2 regions of the Caballeronia sp. LZ043 genome follow, and region 2 is predicted to be linked to the other one. Evidence: predicted binding sites of a transcription regulator. Region 2 holds the regulator's gene; the other holds the start of a gene.
What was found. The regulator FliA, encoded in region 2, starts transcription of late flagellar genes. The targets are predictions, from matches to a motif close to CTAAAGTTTNNNNNNNNNNNGCCGNTA.

Region 1: the regulator FliA is predicted to act here: its motif matches at 2,087-2,113, upstream of motA (flagellar motor stator protein MotA).

Annotation. Positions count from the first base shown of each region.
Region 1 covers NZ_JARUXT010000001.1:110,749-118,661, forward strand. Annotated here, with positions in the region: gene QCE64_RS00535 (glycosyltransferase family 4 protein) at 1-381, opposite strand, end outside; gene flhD (flagellar transcriptional regulator FlhD) at 1,101-1,424, shown strand; gene flhC (flagellar transcriptional regulator FlhC) at 1,444-2,019, shown strand; gene motA (flagellar motor stator protein MotA) at 2,161-3,021, shown strand; gene motB (flagellar motor protein MotB) at 3,062-4,060, shown strand; gene QCE64_RS00560 (response regulator) at 4,175-4,552, shown strand; gene cheA (chemotaxis protein CheA) at 4,628-6,934, shown strand; gene cheW (chemotaxis protein CheW) at 7,013-7,495, shown strand; gene QCE64_RS00575 (methyl-accepting chemotaxis protein) at 7,525-7,913, shown strand, end outside.
Region 2 covers NZ_JARUXT010000001.1:2,767,859-2,775,771, forward strand. Annotated here, with positions in the region: gene QCE64_RS12695 (aromatic ring-hydroxylating dioxygenase subunit alpha) at 1-576, opposite strand, end outside; gene QCE64_RS12700 (GGDEF domain-containing protein) at 885-1,898, shown strand; gene QCE64_RS12705 (RNA polymerase sigma factor FliA) at 1,959-2,690, opposite strand; gene QCE64_RS12710 (MinD/ParA family protein) at 2,709-3,626, opposite strand; gene flhF (flagellar biosynthesis protein FlhF) at 3,619-5,430, opposite strand; gene QCE64_RS12720 (thiamine pyrophosphate-binding protein) at 5,754-7,460, shown strand; partial or broken gene QCE64_RS12725 (PepSY domain-containing protein) at 7,539-7,823, shown strand; partial or broken gene QCE64_RS12730 (cytochrome b/b6 domain-containing protein) at 7,808-7,913, shown strand, end outside.

The sequences.
Region 1 (7,913 bases), 2.7 Mb from region 2:
GAAGATCGGCTGCAGTTCTGGCAGGTCGAGACGGCCGTGCAGCGTCGTCACGAACGGCGTGTCCAGCTGCGTGAACAGCGGGAACGGCATGTAGTCAAGGTGGAAATGCAGCACGTCGAACTCGTGCGCGCGACGGCGGACGGTTTCGAGCAGCAGCATGTGCGGCGCGAGGGCGTCGCGGATTGTCGGATCCAGACGCAGGGCGCGCGGCCATGCGGCTTCCAGGGTCGCCTTGGTTTGCGAATCGCCGCTGGCGAACAAGGTGACGTCGTGGCCCAGATCGACGAGTGCGTCGGTCAGGTACGACACTACCCGCTCAGTGCCGCCGTAGAACTTCGGGGGAACTGCTTCGTGCAACGGTGCAATTTGTGCGATTCGCATAACGTGACTCTCCTGTTTCGGGCAGAGCGGGCGCTTTCGCGTCAGGCTCGGGTCCCATGCCGGTGAAGGCGTCATTTAAGGCATCGCAGTCACGCTCCGGTCGAGCGCTCAACACATGCCATTTCGGGCGGGCCGCGCAGGTAAGACGCCGCCCGAGATCGGCCCGGAGATGAAGATTACATCGCGACCGGGTTATCCCTTACTGCTCATTATCGGGATCGAGAGCGGCATTTCACGTCATTTTTCAATCGCTTATCGTTGTTACAGCGCGAAACAATCGCTGTTACGAAGTCAGAAATTGCAGTGTTGTCAGCAATGTAGACGAATCACACATCTGGAAAAATGACCGCGCGGCAGTATTAAGCATGCAGCGTTCCCGGGCGCCGAACCGCACGTTCGGACGCCGCTGGCACGCGCCCGCGGCGCTTAAACTTGTTGAACCTCCATTAAGTCAGACGAATCGCTGCCGATATCCGGTTCTTGCATCCACAGGTGCGTTGCGACCCGTTTCCGCGCCGTGTAGGAAAAAGTCCTACACACAACCTCCTTGAAATCCTGCGATGCTTCGGACACGTTCTCCGACAGCCGCGCCTTCGAGCATCGGCGACAATCGTCTGGCACAAGAGAACACGTGCGGGGCCGGTTTCGTCGCGTCTGCAGCGAACCGAGCAAACGTTCCCCCGCCGGCCTGACCAGCCACGTAACGATTCGGGGAAAAAATGACGAACAGCGCTACGAGTACGCTCGTGGAAATCCGCGAGGTGAATCTGTCGTATGTGCTTCTCGCCCAGCGGCTTCTGCAGGAAGACCGCGTCTCGGCGATGTACCGGCTCGGCCTGTCCGAGCAGGTGGCGCAGGTGCTGTCCTCGCTGACGCTCGCGCAGGCCGTGAAAGTGGCGTCGTCGAGCCATCTGCTGTGCCGTTTCCGCTTCGACGACCACACCATCCTCTCGTCGCTGGCCGACAAGGACAAGAGCGCGGCGCTCACGCAGGCGCATGCGGCGATCCTGCTGGCCGACAGTCCTGTCGCGCAGATCGGCTGACGCACGAAGCGGACGGCCGATGGCAACCAGAAGCGTAGTGGCGGAAGTCCGCGAGATCACGCTCGCGATCGAACTGATCGAGCTGGGCGCGCGCCTGCAATTGCTCGAAGCGGAGACGACCCTGTCGCGTGACCGGCTCATCAAGCTCTACAAGGAACTGAAGGGCGCTTCGCCGCCGAAGGGCATGCTGCCGTTCTCGACCGACTGGTTCATGACCTGGCAGCCGAACATCCATTCGTCGCTGTTCCACGGCATCTATCGTTTCATCCATGAACACGGCGGCGCCGACGGCACGCAGAGCACGATCCAGGCGATCGTGAAAAGTTACCGGCTCTACCTCGAACACGCCGCCCTCTACGGCGACGAACCCGTGCTGTCGCTCACGCGCGCCTGGACCCTGGTGCGCTATTTCGAATCCGGCATGCTCCAGACCAACGCGTGCACCCGCTGCGGCGGACGTTTCGTCGCGCATGCATACGAACTGCGCGCGGGCTACGTGTGCGGCCTATGCCAGCCGCCGTCGCGCGCCGGCAAGACGCGCAAGACGCTGGCAGCGGCCGCGGCGGCGGAGCCGGCGCGGAGCCTTGCGGCCTGACGCCGCACCCGCCCGGGCCCGTTCTGCGGCGCGGATTGCAACGTTTGCCGGCGGCGCGGACACGCCATCAAAGTTTTCCAGTCGAGTGCCGTAAACCACCTAACGGCGGTCTTACCGCATCAAAAACGTGAGGACTCGACTGTGCTGATTTTTGTTGGAGCGCTCGTCACATTGCTGTCCGTGTTCGGCGGCTATGCCATCGAAGGCGGACACCTCGGCGCGCTCATGCAGCCCGTCGAGATTCTGATGATCGTGGGCGCGGGCGTCGGCGCGTTCATCCTCGGCAACAACGTCAAGACCATCAAGGCGACCATCCAGGTCCTCCCGACGCTCTTCAAGGGCGCGAAGTACAACAAGGGCATGTACATGGAGCTGATGGGCCTGCTCTACGTGCTGCTCGCGAAGGCCCGCAAGGAAGGCACGCTGGCGCTCGAGGGCGACATCGAGGATCCCTCCAAGAGCCCGGTCTTCAGCCAGTACCCGCAAATTCTCGCGGATCACCACATCGTCGAATTCCTGACCGATTACCTGCGTCTCATGGTCAGCGGCAACATGAATGCGTTCGAAATCGAAAGCCTCATGGACGAGGAAATCGAAACGCATCACGTCGAGGGCGAAGCCCCCGCGCACGCGCTGACCAAGGTCGGCGACGCGATGCCGGCGTTCGGCATCGTCGCGGCCGTCATGGGCGTGGTGCACACCATGGCCTCCGCGGACCAGCCGCCCGCCATTCTCGGCGAGATGATCGCGCAGGCGCTGGTCGGCACCTTCCTCGGCATTCTCCTTTCCTATGGTTTCATCGGGCCGCTCGCCAACGTGGCCGAGCAGCGCGTGGCCGAGCAGACCAAGATGTTCCAGTGCATCAAGGTCACGATCCTCGCGAGCCTGAACGGCTACGCGCCCGCGATCGCGGTGGAGTTCGGCCGCAAGGTGCTGTTCTCGACCGAACGTCCGTCGTTCGCCGAACTCGAGGAACACGTGCGCCGGGTCAAGGCGAAGTGATGCCTCGCTTCGCGCACGATCCCTCGGTCAGGACACAGCCATGAGCAACGACAGCGAACGTCCCATCTTCATCAAGCGAGTCGTCGGCAAGGGTGCCAAGGGTCATCACGGCGGCGCCTGGAAACTCGCCTATGCGGACTTCATGACCGCGATGATGGCGTTCTTCCTGCTCATGTGGCTGCTCTCCTCGACCTCGCCCGTGCAGCGCCGCGGCATCGCCGAATACTTCAACATGCCGCTCAAGGCGGCGATGGTCGGCGGCAAGACCGTCGGCATGGACAACAGCATCCTGATGGGCGGCGGCCGCGACATCTCCAGCGAAGAGCCGGGCGCCGCGCGCCGCTCGGAAGGCAGCACGCGGCTCGCGCAGCGCGCGTCATCCACGACCGACGAAGAACTCCTCAAGGCCGCGCAGGGCGAGCTCGAACGCCGCGAGCAGGCGCGCCTGCACGATCTGCAGGTCAAGCTGATGGCCGCCATCGAAGCCAATCCGACCTTGCGCCAGTTCAAGCAGCAGATCCGCATCGAAGCGACGCAGCAGGGCTTGCGCATCGAGATCGTCGATACGCAGAAGCGCCCGATGTTCGCGCTCTCCAGCAACGCCGTGCAGCCCTACATGCGCGACATCCTGCGCGAGATCGGCCGGACGCTGAACGACGTGCCGAACCGCATCGTCGTGCAGGGCCACACCGACGCCGTGAAATACGCCGGCGGCGAGAAGGGCTACAGCAACTGGGAGCTGTCGGCGGATCGCGCGAACGCATCGCGTCGCGAGCTGGTCGCGGGCGGCATGGACGAAGTCAAGGTGATGCGCGTGCTGGGTCTCGCGTCCACGCAAAACCTGAACAAGAAGGATCCGTTCGATCCGGAGAACCGGCGCATCAGCGTCATCGTGCTCAATCGCAAGACGGAACTGGCGATGCTGCGCGACGACGGCGGCGCGGGCGCGACGCTCGACAACGGCACGGACGCGAACGGAGCGCCGGCGACGCTCGGGCAACTGATTCCAGGCATCGCGGCGAGAAGCGCGGCGCATTGAGCGCATGAGCCCGTGATAAAGCGGCCTCAAAGAACAGCCTCAAAAACAGCCTCAAAAACAGCCTCAAGACCGGACCCGTTTCGACCGTCAACACGGCAACGGCAAGAGACAAACATGATCAAGAACATTCTGGCAATCGATGACTCGGCCGCGATGCGGCAAATCATCTCGGCGACGCTGGCGGTGGCCGGCTACGCAGTGACGGTCGCGTCCGACGGCGACGAAGGGTTGGAATGCGCGCTCGCCGAACGCTTCGATCTCGTGCTGACCGACCATCACATGCCGGGCAAGAGCGGGCTCGATCTCATCATGGCCCTACGCGCGAACCACGCGTACCGTGCGACGCCGATCCTGGTGCTCACGACCGAAGACGGCGAACCGTTCAAGAACGCGGCGCGCAGCGCGGGCGCGACGGGCTGGATCGAGAAGCCGCTCGATCCGGACTTGCTGACCGAACTGGTCGCCGCGCTCTCGGATGACGCGCAGCACTGAAAACGTCGCAAAAAACAGCATTGAAACGCGCGCAGCACGGCGCCGATTGAACAGCATTCCAGCGGTGACTCAAGCATGACACTCGACATTACCCAGTTCTATCAGACGTTCTTCGACGAAGCCGATGAACTGCTCGCGCAGATGGAGCAACTGCTGCTCGTTCTCGACATCGCGAATCCGGATCCGGAAGACCTCGCGGCGATTTTCCGCGCGGCGCATTCCATCAAGGGCGGCGCGGCGACCTTCGGCTTCACCGCGCTCACCGAAACCACGCACATCCTCGAATCGCTGCTGGATCGGGCGCGCAACAACGAGCTCGTTCTGCGCCGCGACATGATCGACACCTTCCTGGCGACCAAGGACGTGCTCTCCGATCAGCTCGCGGCCTACCGCGCAAGCGAGGAGCCGGATGCCGCCGCGGCGTCGGCGATCTGCGCGAAGCTCGAGCGCCTGAAGAACGAGAGCGCGGAAACCAGCGTGGCGCCGGTAGCGGCCGTAGCGTTGGTAGCAGCGCACATCGAGCCGCCCGCGTTGCCGGGCGCCGAGCACAACGAGGCCGCAGCGCCGGCGTACGACGGGCCGAACGCACCGCCCGCGCACGTGCTGGCGCAGGCCATGGACATTCTCGAAGACGACGGCAACTGGGACGGCGCGTTCGAACTCGCCGACAGCAGCAACGGCGTCACACATGCAGGAACCGTCGCTGATGCGACGCCGGGACACACCGGCGCGCCGCGCGCGGAAGTTGGACCCCACCTGAAAATTACGCTACGGGGGGTGGGCGAGAAGGACCTGACGACTCTGATCGAGGAGTTGGGGAATCTGGGAAGCATCGTCGGGGAACAGAAGGCGGATGCCGAGTACGTCGTATGGCTCGACTCGGACGTTCCCGCCGACGACATCGTCGCCGTGTGCTGCTTCGTGATCGATGAAACGCAGATCACGATCGGCCGGGGCGACGGCGCGGCGCAAGCCATCGAGGCGCAGCCGGCAGCGGCCGCGCCGTACGCGGTGCAACCCACGCTACAGGAAGAGCAGAAGCAATCGCAGGCGGAACCGTCGCCTGCATCCGTGGCCGCTCACGAAGCAGTACCACAAGAAGCGGCAACGGCGGCGGGACAGCCCGCCGCCCAGCCGTCCAGGGCCGCAACGGGCGACGCCGAGAAAAAGGCGCGGCCGCAAGCCGCCGCATCGGCGGAAGGCAGCTCGATTCGCGTCGGCGTGGAAAAGGTCGATCAGCTCATCAACCTGGTGGGCGAACTCGTGATTACGCAGGCCATGCTCGCGGAAACCACCAGCACCTTCGATCCCGCCTTGCACGACCGTCTGTTCAACGGCATGGCGCAGCTCGAGCGCAACGCGCGCGACCTGCAAGAGGCCGTCATGTCCATCCGCATGATGCCGATGGATTACGTATTCAGCCGCTTCCCGCGCCTCGTGCGCGACATCGCCGGCAAGCTCGGCAAGGAAGTGGAACTCGTCACGTTCGGTCAGGCGACCGAACTCGACAAGAGCCTGATCGAACGCATCATCGATCCGCTCACGCACCTCGTGCGCAACTCGCTCGACCATGGCATCGAAACCATGGAAGCGCGCCGTGCGGCGGGCAAGTCCGCGACCGGCCAGCTCGTGCTGTCGGCGGCGCATCACGGCGGCAATATCGTGATCGAAGTGAGCGACGACGGCGCCGGCCTGCGCCGCGACAAGATTCTCGCGAAGGCGCAGAAGCAGGGCATGCAAGTGTCCGAATCGATGAGCGACGAAGAAGTCTGGCAACTCATCTTCATGCCGGGCTTCTCGACCGCCGAACAGGTGACGGACATCTCCGGCCGGGGCGTCGGCATGGATGTGGTCAAGCGCAACATCCAGTCGATGGGCGGTCACGTCGAGATCAGCTCGCGCCAGGGCGCGGGCACGACGACGAAGATCGTGCTGCCGCTCACGCTCGCGATCCTCGACGGCATGTCGGTCAAGGTGGGCAACGAGATCTTCATCCTGCCGCTCAACTTCGTGATGGAGTCGCTGCAGCCGGTGGCCGAGGACATCTACACGGTCGCCAACGGCGAGCGCGTGGTGCGCGTGCGCGGCGAATACCTGCCGCTGGTCGCGCTGCACAGTGTGTTCGACGTCGAAGGCGCGCGCACCGAACCGACCCAGGGCATCGTCACCATCATGCAGACGGAAGGACGCCGCTTCGCGATGCTGATCGACGAACTCGTCGGCCAGCAGCAGGTGGTGGTCAAGAACCTCGAAACGAATTACCGCAAGGTGCACGGCATTTCCGCGGCGACCATCCTGGGCGACGGCAGCGTCGCGCTGATTGTCGACGTGGCCGCGCTCAATCGCGAGTCGCGCGTCCAGCACGGCGCGCACGCACATTAACACTACCCGACCAGACGAAAGACACAGGGAGCTCTCGTGGCAGACATTCAATCGATCAACGCAGCGCCGTCGAGCGCCATGCGCCGCGACGCGCAACAGGCCGAAGCCGCCGGACAGGAATTCCTCGTCTTCACGCTCGGCGCCGAGGAATACGGCATCGACATTCTCAAGGTGCAGGAGATCCGCGGCTACGACAACGTCACGCGCATCGCCAACGCGCCCGCCTTCATCAAGGGCGTGATCAACCTGCGCGGCATCATCGTGCCGATCGTCGACATGCGCATCAAGTTCAACCTCGGCCGGGTCGACTACGACAACCAGACCGTCGTGATCATCCTGAACGTCGCGCATCGCGTGGTCGGCATGGTGGTGGACGGCGTCTCCGACGTGCTCACGCTCACGGCAGAACAGGTGATGCCCGCGCCGGAATTCGGCGGCACGCTGGCCACCGAATACCTGACGGGCCTCGGCACCGTCGAGGGCCGCATGCTGATCCTGATGGACATCGAGAAGCTCATGACGAGCCGCGAGATGGAATTGATCGACGCCGTCGGCGCATGAAACGCACTTAGCCAAGCAGGAACGAAGCCATGCTGAAGAAGTTGTCGATCCGCACGACGCTCACGCTCGTCGGTCTCCTGTTCGCCGGCTGCGCGGCGGTGATCGGCGCGCTCGCGCTCACCGGTCTCAACGCTGCGAACTCCGCGCTCACGTCGCTTGCGCAGCAGGACATGACCGCGATGCGCGCGCTGTCCGAAACCTCGTCGTATCTGCTGCGCTCGCGCGTCACGCTCGACCGCGTGCGTTCGCTCGCTGAAGCGGGTAACGATGCGGAAGCGCAGAAGGCAATCGAACGCGGCCAGTATCTGCTCGGCAAAAGCAACGAGAACTGGAAGCTCTATCTCGACACGTCGAAGCCGACGCTGCCGAAGGACATTCTCGACGCGCTCGTCACGCAGCACGACGCGCTGCTCAAGAC
Region 2 (7,913 bases):
TTCGAGACCGCCATCGACCGGAACGACTTCGTAATCGGGCACCTCGGTATGCGCCTGCTCGCCCAGAATCCCCGCGTGCACGAAAGAGAAATGGGCCATGTCGAGAAAATTCTCGACCACTCTCGGCGCCGATGACCTCACCGTCTGCGGTGCGAGATTGATGCGACGCCCGCCGGGCACATCGGCATCCGGATAAAAATCGAGCGCATACTCGGGCTCGCCGAAACACATCCAGACCACGCCGTACTTTTCGTCGCTGACAAAGGTCGTCGCGCAGGCGCGTTTCGGCGGACGCAGTGCGGGATTCGACGGGATATGCAGACACTGCCCCTCGATGTCATACCGCCAGCCGTGATAGGGACACGTGATCCAGTCGCGCGATACCGATCCGAGCGACAGTTGCGCCCCGCGATGCGGACAGTAGTCGCGCCACACATGCGCCGCGCCGAGACTGTCCCGCCACACGACGATGCGCTCATCCGCGACGATGAATCCTCGCGCCCCGCCCTCCGGCACGTCCTCACTGTTGCAGACCGCCAGCCATTCGCCTTGCAGGGAAGAAGCGTTGTTGTGCATTGTCATCAGCCGTAAGCAGGAAGACCGGGAAGAGTCAAAGAGTCCGCATTCGCCCCAACCGATCCTGCAGCGAGATCGCAAAAAGTAGCAGAATAGCGGGTCGCGCGACGGTGCAACCCGATGCACACCTTCACAGCGCCTCCCGCGACCGGGCCGCACATACGAGACAGCAGCACACCATAACAGCAAGAAATCACCAGCCAGGGGTTCATATGGAGCAGGCGCATCAACCGGCACGCCGGATCCAGGCTTTCATCGGGTCCGGGCACCGGAGTCCCGAACGGGAGCAGGCCACGCTTCGTGTCTGGATGGGAACAGCGGTGCTGCTCGCGTATGGCCTCTTCGCTTTGTGGCGCCCGTCGCACGATGCGTCGATGGTCGTGCGGCTCGTCGCCCTCTATGTGTCTTACGGCGCCCTGACGCTATTGGTCGTGAGCCGCGCGAGCGCCATGTCCGGAACGCGCCTGACGCTCACGACCATCGCCGATCAGGCCTTGCTCGGACTCGCGCTCGCGGCTGGCGGCGCCAGCGCGCTGCCGCTCATCTGGGTGATGTTCTGGTTCCTGATCGGCTCGGGATGCCGGTATGGCAAGCGCACGCTCGCGGTGTCCTGTACGACGGCGCTCATCGTGGTGATCGCGCTCGGCCTCGGGCAACCTTGGTGGCATGCCAACCTGCCGGCCGCGATCGGCCTGGGATTGAGCGTGCTGGGGGCTTCGGTGTATCTGAGCGTGCTCGTCGACCGGCTCGGCAAGCTCAATCTGGATCTCGCGCGCCAGGCGTCCACCGATCCGCTCACCGGCCTCTCGAATCGCTATGCGCTGGAGAAGATCGTCAATCGGGCGATGGCCGCGCCACCAACCAGCCAGGACGGCCACGACGCCGATGACGCCACCGCCCTGCTGCTGATCGACCTCGACGGTTTCAAGGAAGTGAACGACACCTACGGACACGCCGTCGGCGATGTGCTGCTGCAATCGTTCGCGCATCAACTCGAGGCGCGCCTGCGCAGGACCGATACCATCGCCCGGCTCGGCGGCGACGAATTCGTCGTGCTCGCGCATCAGGTGCGGGACCGCTCGGCGGTGCTCGCCGTGGCCGACAGCATCCACTCGGCGCTCGCCGCCATCACGTCGGTGCAGGAGCGGGCGGTATCGGTATCGGCGAGCATCGGCGCCTGCCTGCTGTCCGGCGCGACGATCGCGCGCCCGTCCGACATGAACACCGTGCTGCGCGCCGCCGACCGCGCCATGTATCGCGCCAAGAGTCTGGGCGCCGGCAAGACCGTGTTCGCCGAAACCCACGATTTCGAAACCAGCTAAACAAATGGCCCGCATCGCTGCGGGCCATTCGTCTCATGCGTCACGCGTCGAACGTCAGACTTACGCTTCGGCGCCGGTCCACGCCTGCTCGCGCAGCTTCGTGCGCAGACGCGCCACGGCCTGGCTGTGCAGCTGGCACACGCGCGACTCGCTCACTTCCATTACCGCGCCAATCTCGCGCAGGTTCAGGCCGCGCTCGTAGTACAGGCTCATCAGCAGCTTCTCGCGTTCCGGCAGCCGGTCGATGGCTTCGATCAGCGCGCCGCGCAGGCTGTCGTCCATCAGCGCGGACAGCGGATCCGAACGGTCGACGCAATAGCGGTCGAGGAACGGCTCGTCATCGGCGGAACGGTCGAAGTCTTCGTAATAGATCAGCTGCGCGCCGTGCAGGTCCTGCAACATCGACTGATATTCGTCGAGCGGCATCTTCATGTGTTCGGCGATCTCGGTCTCGCTGGCGGACCGGCCGAGGTTCTGCTCGACCTTGTGCACCGCCGATTCCACTTCGCGCGACGTCTTGCGCATGCTGCGCGGCAGCCAGTCGTTGGCGCGCAGCTCGTCGAGCATCGCGCCGCGAATCCGCTGGCTCGCATACGTCTCGAACTGCGCGCCCTGGTCTTCCTTGTAGCGGCCGGCCGCGTCCAGCAAGCCGATCATGCCGGCCTGGATGAGATCGTCGAGATCGACGCTCGCCGGCATCTTGGCGACGAGCTGAAGCCCCAGCCGGCGAACGAGCGGTGCATATTTCGTCAGCGTTTCGGACTGTGAGAGTTTGCCTTGGGCGTTATACATCTTGGTCACCTATCTTGATCACATCGACGCCGTGCTGCTCATGGCCATTTCGTGAAGCGCGGCCGCACGATGCGCCGTCTCCCGTCCGCCCTGCTCAGAGTCGCCAACCGGAATTCGCGCGTCCGCCTGGCCGTTCGCCGCACGCGCATACGGCGCGGGGCGCATCGGCCAGTGCAGGAGCTCCGCCGCAATCGCGCGGTAGTCGCGTGCCGCGGCCGTGGCCGGGAATGCTTCGACAGCGCAGCGTGAGAGTTCCTTTGCCCGAGCGACGCGCGCATCCTCGGACACATATCCCGCCTGCACCAGCGACACAGCCAGATACCGGCTTGCGACGCCCGACAGGTTGTCGAACGCGACCGCCGCATCGGCCGGGTTCTGCACGTGATTGATCAGCACGCGGAACTGGCCGATCGCATGGGCGTAGTGCAGACGCTTCATGCACGCATACGCCTCGGTGATCGCCGACGCGGCCACCCGCGTCACGACGAGAAAGTCATGCGCCTGCGCCGCGAGCGACGAGAGCGCGCCATACCGGTCCAGCTGCGCGTCGATCAGCACGATGTCCGCCGGACCGTCCAGCAACGCACGGCATTGCGCGGCGTCATGGCTGATGCGTTCATCACGCGGCGCCGCGAGCAGCGAAAAGCCGAACGGCGTGCGCCCGGCGGCCTCCGCGAGCGTGCTGCGGCCCGTCATCACCGCGGCAGCCGCGCCTGCATCCTCGATGCCGGTGAGTCGGCTGGCCGACGCCGCGTTGCGGTGCTCGTCGATCACAAGCACATCCTTGCCATGTACCGACAGCGCCGCGCCGAGATTCACCACCGTCGACGTGCAACCGATTCCCGCCGGGCCGCCCACGACCGCCACCACACGCGAGCCAGCTCGCGTGAGGAGCCGTCGCAGACCTTCTGCCTGGTCGAGCACGAACTTATCCAAAGTGCACCCCATGCATGTCGGTCGAGGCACGCGCGGACAGCGCGGAGAGCAGCGCGGGGACTTCTTCTTCGTTCGGCACGAACGGCGAGCCGTCGCGCGGAATGCAGAACGCGCTCTTGATGAGAAAACGCTTGGTCGCGACGTACAGGTTCTCCGGCACTTTCTGTCCGGTCGAGACGTAATGCACCGGCAGCTTGTAGCGGATCACCGTGTCGAGCACGCCGCCGAGATTGGTGGCTTCATCGAGCTTGGTCAGGATGCAGCCCGCGAGCGGCGGCTGGTCCGGCGCGCTCTTGTAGGCCTGCACGACTTCGTTCAGCGTGTCGCCGTGGCTCGTCGCGTTGAGCAGCAGGATGCGCTGCACCGGATGGCCCGCGCCGCACAGCATCGCAATCTGGTCGGAGACCATGCGGTCGCGCTGGCTCATGCCGATCGTGTCGATCAGCACGATATGTTTGTTACGCAGTTCGGACAGCGCCAGTTGCAGGTCGGCGCCGTCCTTCACCGCGTGCACCGACACGCCCAGGATCTTGCCGAAGATGCGCAGTTGCTCGTGCGCGCCGATCCGGTAGCTGTCGGTCGTGAGCAGCGCGACCTTGCTGGCGCCGAAGCGCATCACGCAGCGCGCCGCAAGCTTCGCCGTGGTGGTCGTCTTGCCGACGCCCGTCGGGCCCATCAGTGCGAACACGCCGCCGCGCTCCATCAGCGCGTCTTCGCTGTCCATCACCGGAATGTTGTTTTCGAGGACTTGCTGCACCCATTCGAGCGCGCCTTCGACAGTCTCCATCTCCGGCATGTTGTCCATCACCATGCGCACGAGCTGCGCCGAGAAACCGGCCGAGAACAGGCGCTTGGTCAGCGCGCCGCCCGTCGGGTTGCGGCGCTGGCGCTCGCTCCACATCAGGCCGGCGAAGTGCTCTTCCATCATCTCGCGCATCGACGAGAGTTCGTTCATCACCGTGTCGTTGACGACCTGCTGCATGCGCGCCCGGATCGCCTCGGTCACGACCGCCGCCGCATTCGCGGGCAGGCCTTCGAAGACGCTTTCCGGCGTGGCGGGCGCGGCGCCCGGCGCCGGCGTTTCAGCGTGCGGCGCGCTCGTGTTGATCTTGTGCGCAGCGCGGCGGGCTGCGACCTGCGCGGCTTCGCGCGCCCAGTCGGGCGTTTCGACCTTCTGCTGCACGGCCGGCTGCGAGACCGGTTGTGAGACCGGCTGCGGCGCCGCTTCGGCCCGGGCCGGCTGCTGCTGACGCAGCGCAAACTTGCCGGCTTCGGATTCGGTCGACCGGGCGGTCGACTGGACCGGCGCCTGCGACAGCGTCGTCACCGGCACGCCCATGCCGCGCGCAATCGCGGCCGACGGCGTGAGCGGGCGGTTCGACGGCATCGACGCCTGTTGCGCCAGGCGCTTCGCATGCTCGATCAGCCACGGGTTGGTGTCGGCCATCGTGCGGGACGTGTCGTCGGCGGAGGATGCGAAGTCGTCTTCGTCATCGGCACTCGCGCCGAACACGGAGGAAAACACATCGCCGTTCACGTAGGGGTTCGTGGCTGCCTGCTGTTTCACCGGGATCGCTGCCGCCGCCGCGGCCAGCGCCGCGCGCGACGCGCCGCCCGAACGCACCGCCTGCTCCTGCGCGGCGGGCGAGATCGAAGCGATGTCGCTGTCCGCGACCGCGACGATTTCGACCGAGCCGTCGTCCAGCGTGCGATTCGACAACACCACGGCATCGGGACCGAGCGTTTCACGAACCTGGCGCAGTGCGTCACGGCTGTTCGCGCCGATGAATTTACGAATGTTCAAACTTGCCCCCGATGAGGTGTGATACGGCGATCGTTGCGAGCGAACCGGTCTGTCTGCTTGCCGGTCCCGCTTTTCAGTGAAGCCATTATTGCGAAGTTCCCCTTGGGTCCATCGCTGGATAAAGGGTGGGAAAAAGGGGTATTTCGGCTGATGGACAGTTCGGGGCCCGAACACGGCGCGCCCGCCGCAGCCAAATGTTCCCGGGCGGCGTGTGGCCGAAGGCGCGGCCGAACGCGTAAGCTGGAGGGCACGTCGCTCACCGTCCGGCACCTCTCCGGCATCGAACCGAGGCGTTTCCGGACATTTCAAGGAGACTTCATCGCATGACGTCCGCTGCTTCCGCTGCTCCGTCCGCCGCTCCCGAAAGCCAGACGACCGGCGCCCGTCTCGTCGTCGATGCGCTCGTTCATCACGGCGTCGAGCGCGTGTTCTGCGTGCCCGGCGAGAGCTTCCTCGCGGTGCTCGACGCGCTGCACGACGAAACCGCGCACATCCAGACCATCGTCTGCCGCCACGAGGCCGGCGCGGCGAACATGGCGGAGGCGGTCGGCAAGCTGACCGGACGTCCGGGCGTGGCGATCGTCACGCGCGGGCCCGGCGCGACGCACGCGTCGATCGGCGTGCACACCGCGTTTCAGGATTCGACGCCGATGCTGCTGCTCATCGGCCAGTGCGCGCGCGATCACATGGACCGCGAGGCGTTCCAGGAGATCGATTACCGGCGCATGTTCGGGCAGATGGCGAAGTGGGTCGCGCAGATCGACGACCCGCGCCGCGTGCCGGAATACCTGAGTCACGCGTTTCACGTCACGACGGCCGGGCGTCCCGGGCCGGTCGTGCTCGCGCTGCCGGAAGACATGCTCACCGAGACGCTCGCCGCCATCCCGCCGCTGCCGCGCTACCAGCGCGTGGCGGCCGCGCCCGCGCCGGCGCAGATGGAACGCCTGCGCGAGCTGCTCGGCAACGCACGGAAGCCGTTCGTGATCGCGGGCGGCAGCGGCTGGACGGAGGAAGCCACGCAGGACTTCGCGCGCTTCGTCGAGCAATGGCAGTTGCCGGCGGGCTGCGCATTCCGCTATCAGGACACGCTGTCGAACGAGCATCCGAACTATGCCGGCGATGTCGGGCTCGGCATCAACCCGGCGCTCGCCGCGCGCGTGCGCGACGCCGATGTGCTCTTCGTGCTCGGCCCGCGCTTGGGCGAATCGACGACGGGCGGTTACGCGCTGATCGACATCCCGAAGCCGAGGCAGACGCTGATCCACGTACACCAGGGCGCGGAGGAACTCGGGCGCGTGTACCACGCCGATTTGCCGATCGTCTCGGGCATGCCGGAAATCGCGGCGATGCTGGCCGCGCTGCCGCCGCCGCCTTCCATCGCGTGGGCCGGCGAGGACGAAGCGGCACACGCTGCGTATCTCGACTGGCGCGAGCCGCGCCCGATGCTCGGCGATGTCCAGCTCGGCGAGATCATGCGCCAGCTTGCCCAGACCCTTCCCGCCGACGCCATTCTCACCAACGGCGCCGGCAACTATGCGACGTGGCTGCATCGGCATTACTCGTACCGGCAGTTTCGCTCGCAGGTCGCGCCCACCAGCGGCGCGATGGGCTATGGCGTGCCTGCCGCGATCGCCGCGAAGTCGCTGTACCCGGAGCGCACGGTGATCGCGTTCGCAGGCGACGGCTGCTTCATGATGTCGAGCCACGAGCTGGCCACGGCCATGCAATATGAATTGCCGGTGATCTTCATCGTCGTCAACAACGGCCAGTACGGGACCATCCGCATGCATCAGGAACGGCACTATCCGAACCGCGTGCATGGAACCGGACTCACCAACCCCGACTTCGCCGCCTACGCGCGGGCGTTCGGCGCGCACGGCGAACTCGTCCAGACGACCAGCCAGTTCATGCCCGCGTTCGAGCGCGCACAGCGTTCCGGCCTGCCAGCCGTAATCGAAGTCCGCATTCCGGCGGAACAGAGCACGCCGGGCGCGACGCTCGAACACATTCGGCAGCAAGGCAAGCGTTAGCGGACAAACTTTCAGCCTGCTTTCAGTGCGCTCCCGGTGGCGCTAGAGTAGCCCGTCCAGAACCACCGGGAGTAAGTCATGCTGAAGATTCTGGCGTTGTCGCTGGCGATGGGAATGTCGGGTGCGGCGTTCGCGAAGGCGGATTGCACGGCGCATCCGAAAAGCAAATAGATGAAGGAGTGCGACGCGAAGGCCAGGCTCGAGGCCGAAGGCTGCAAGATCCGCAAGTTCAAGGTCGATGGCAACTGCTACGAGATCTACGGCCACGACAAGAACGGCAAGAAGGTCGAGATCTATGACGACACGAAGACGCTCGCGGTCGTGAAATCGGAAGTGGAACAAGCGTCATGTCTCCGCCCGTGACCCGGCCCACGAGAGTCTGGGACCTCTGGGTGCGGCTCACGCACTGGGTCGTTGCGGGCATCGTCCTCTGGAACCTGTTCGGTCCGACCG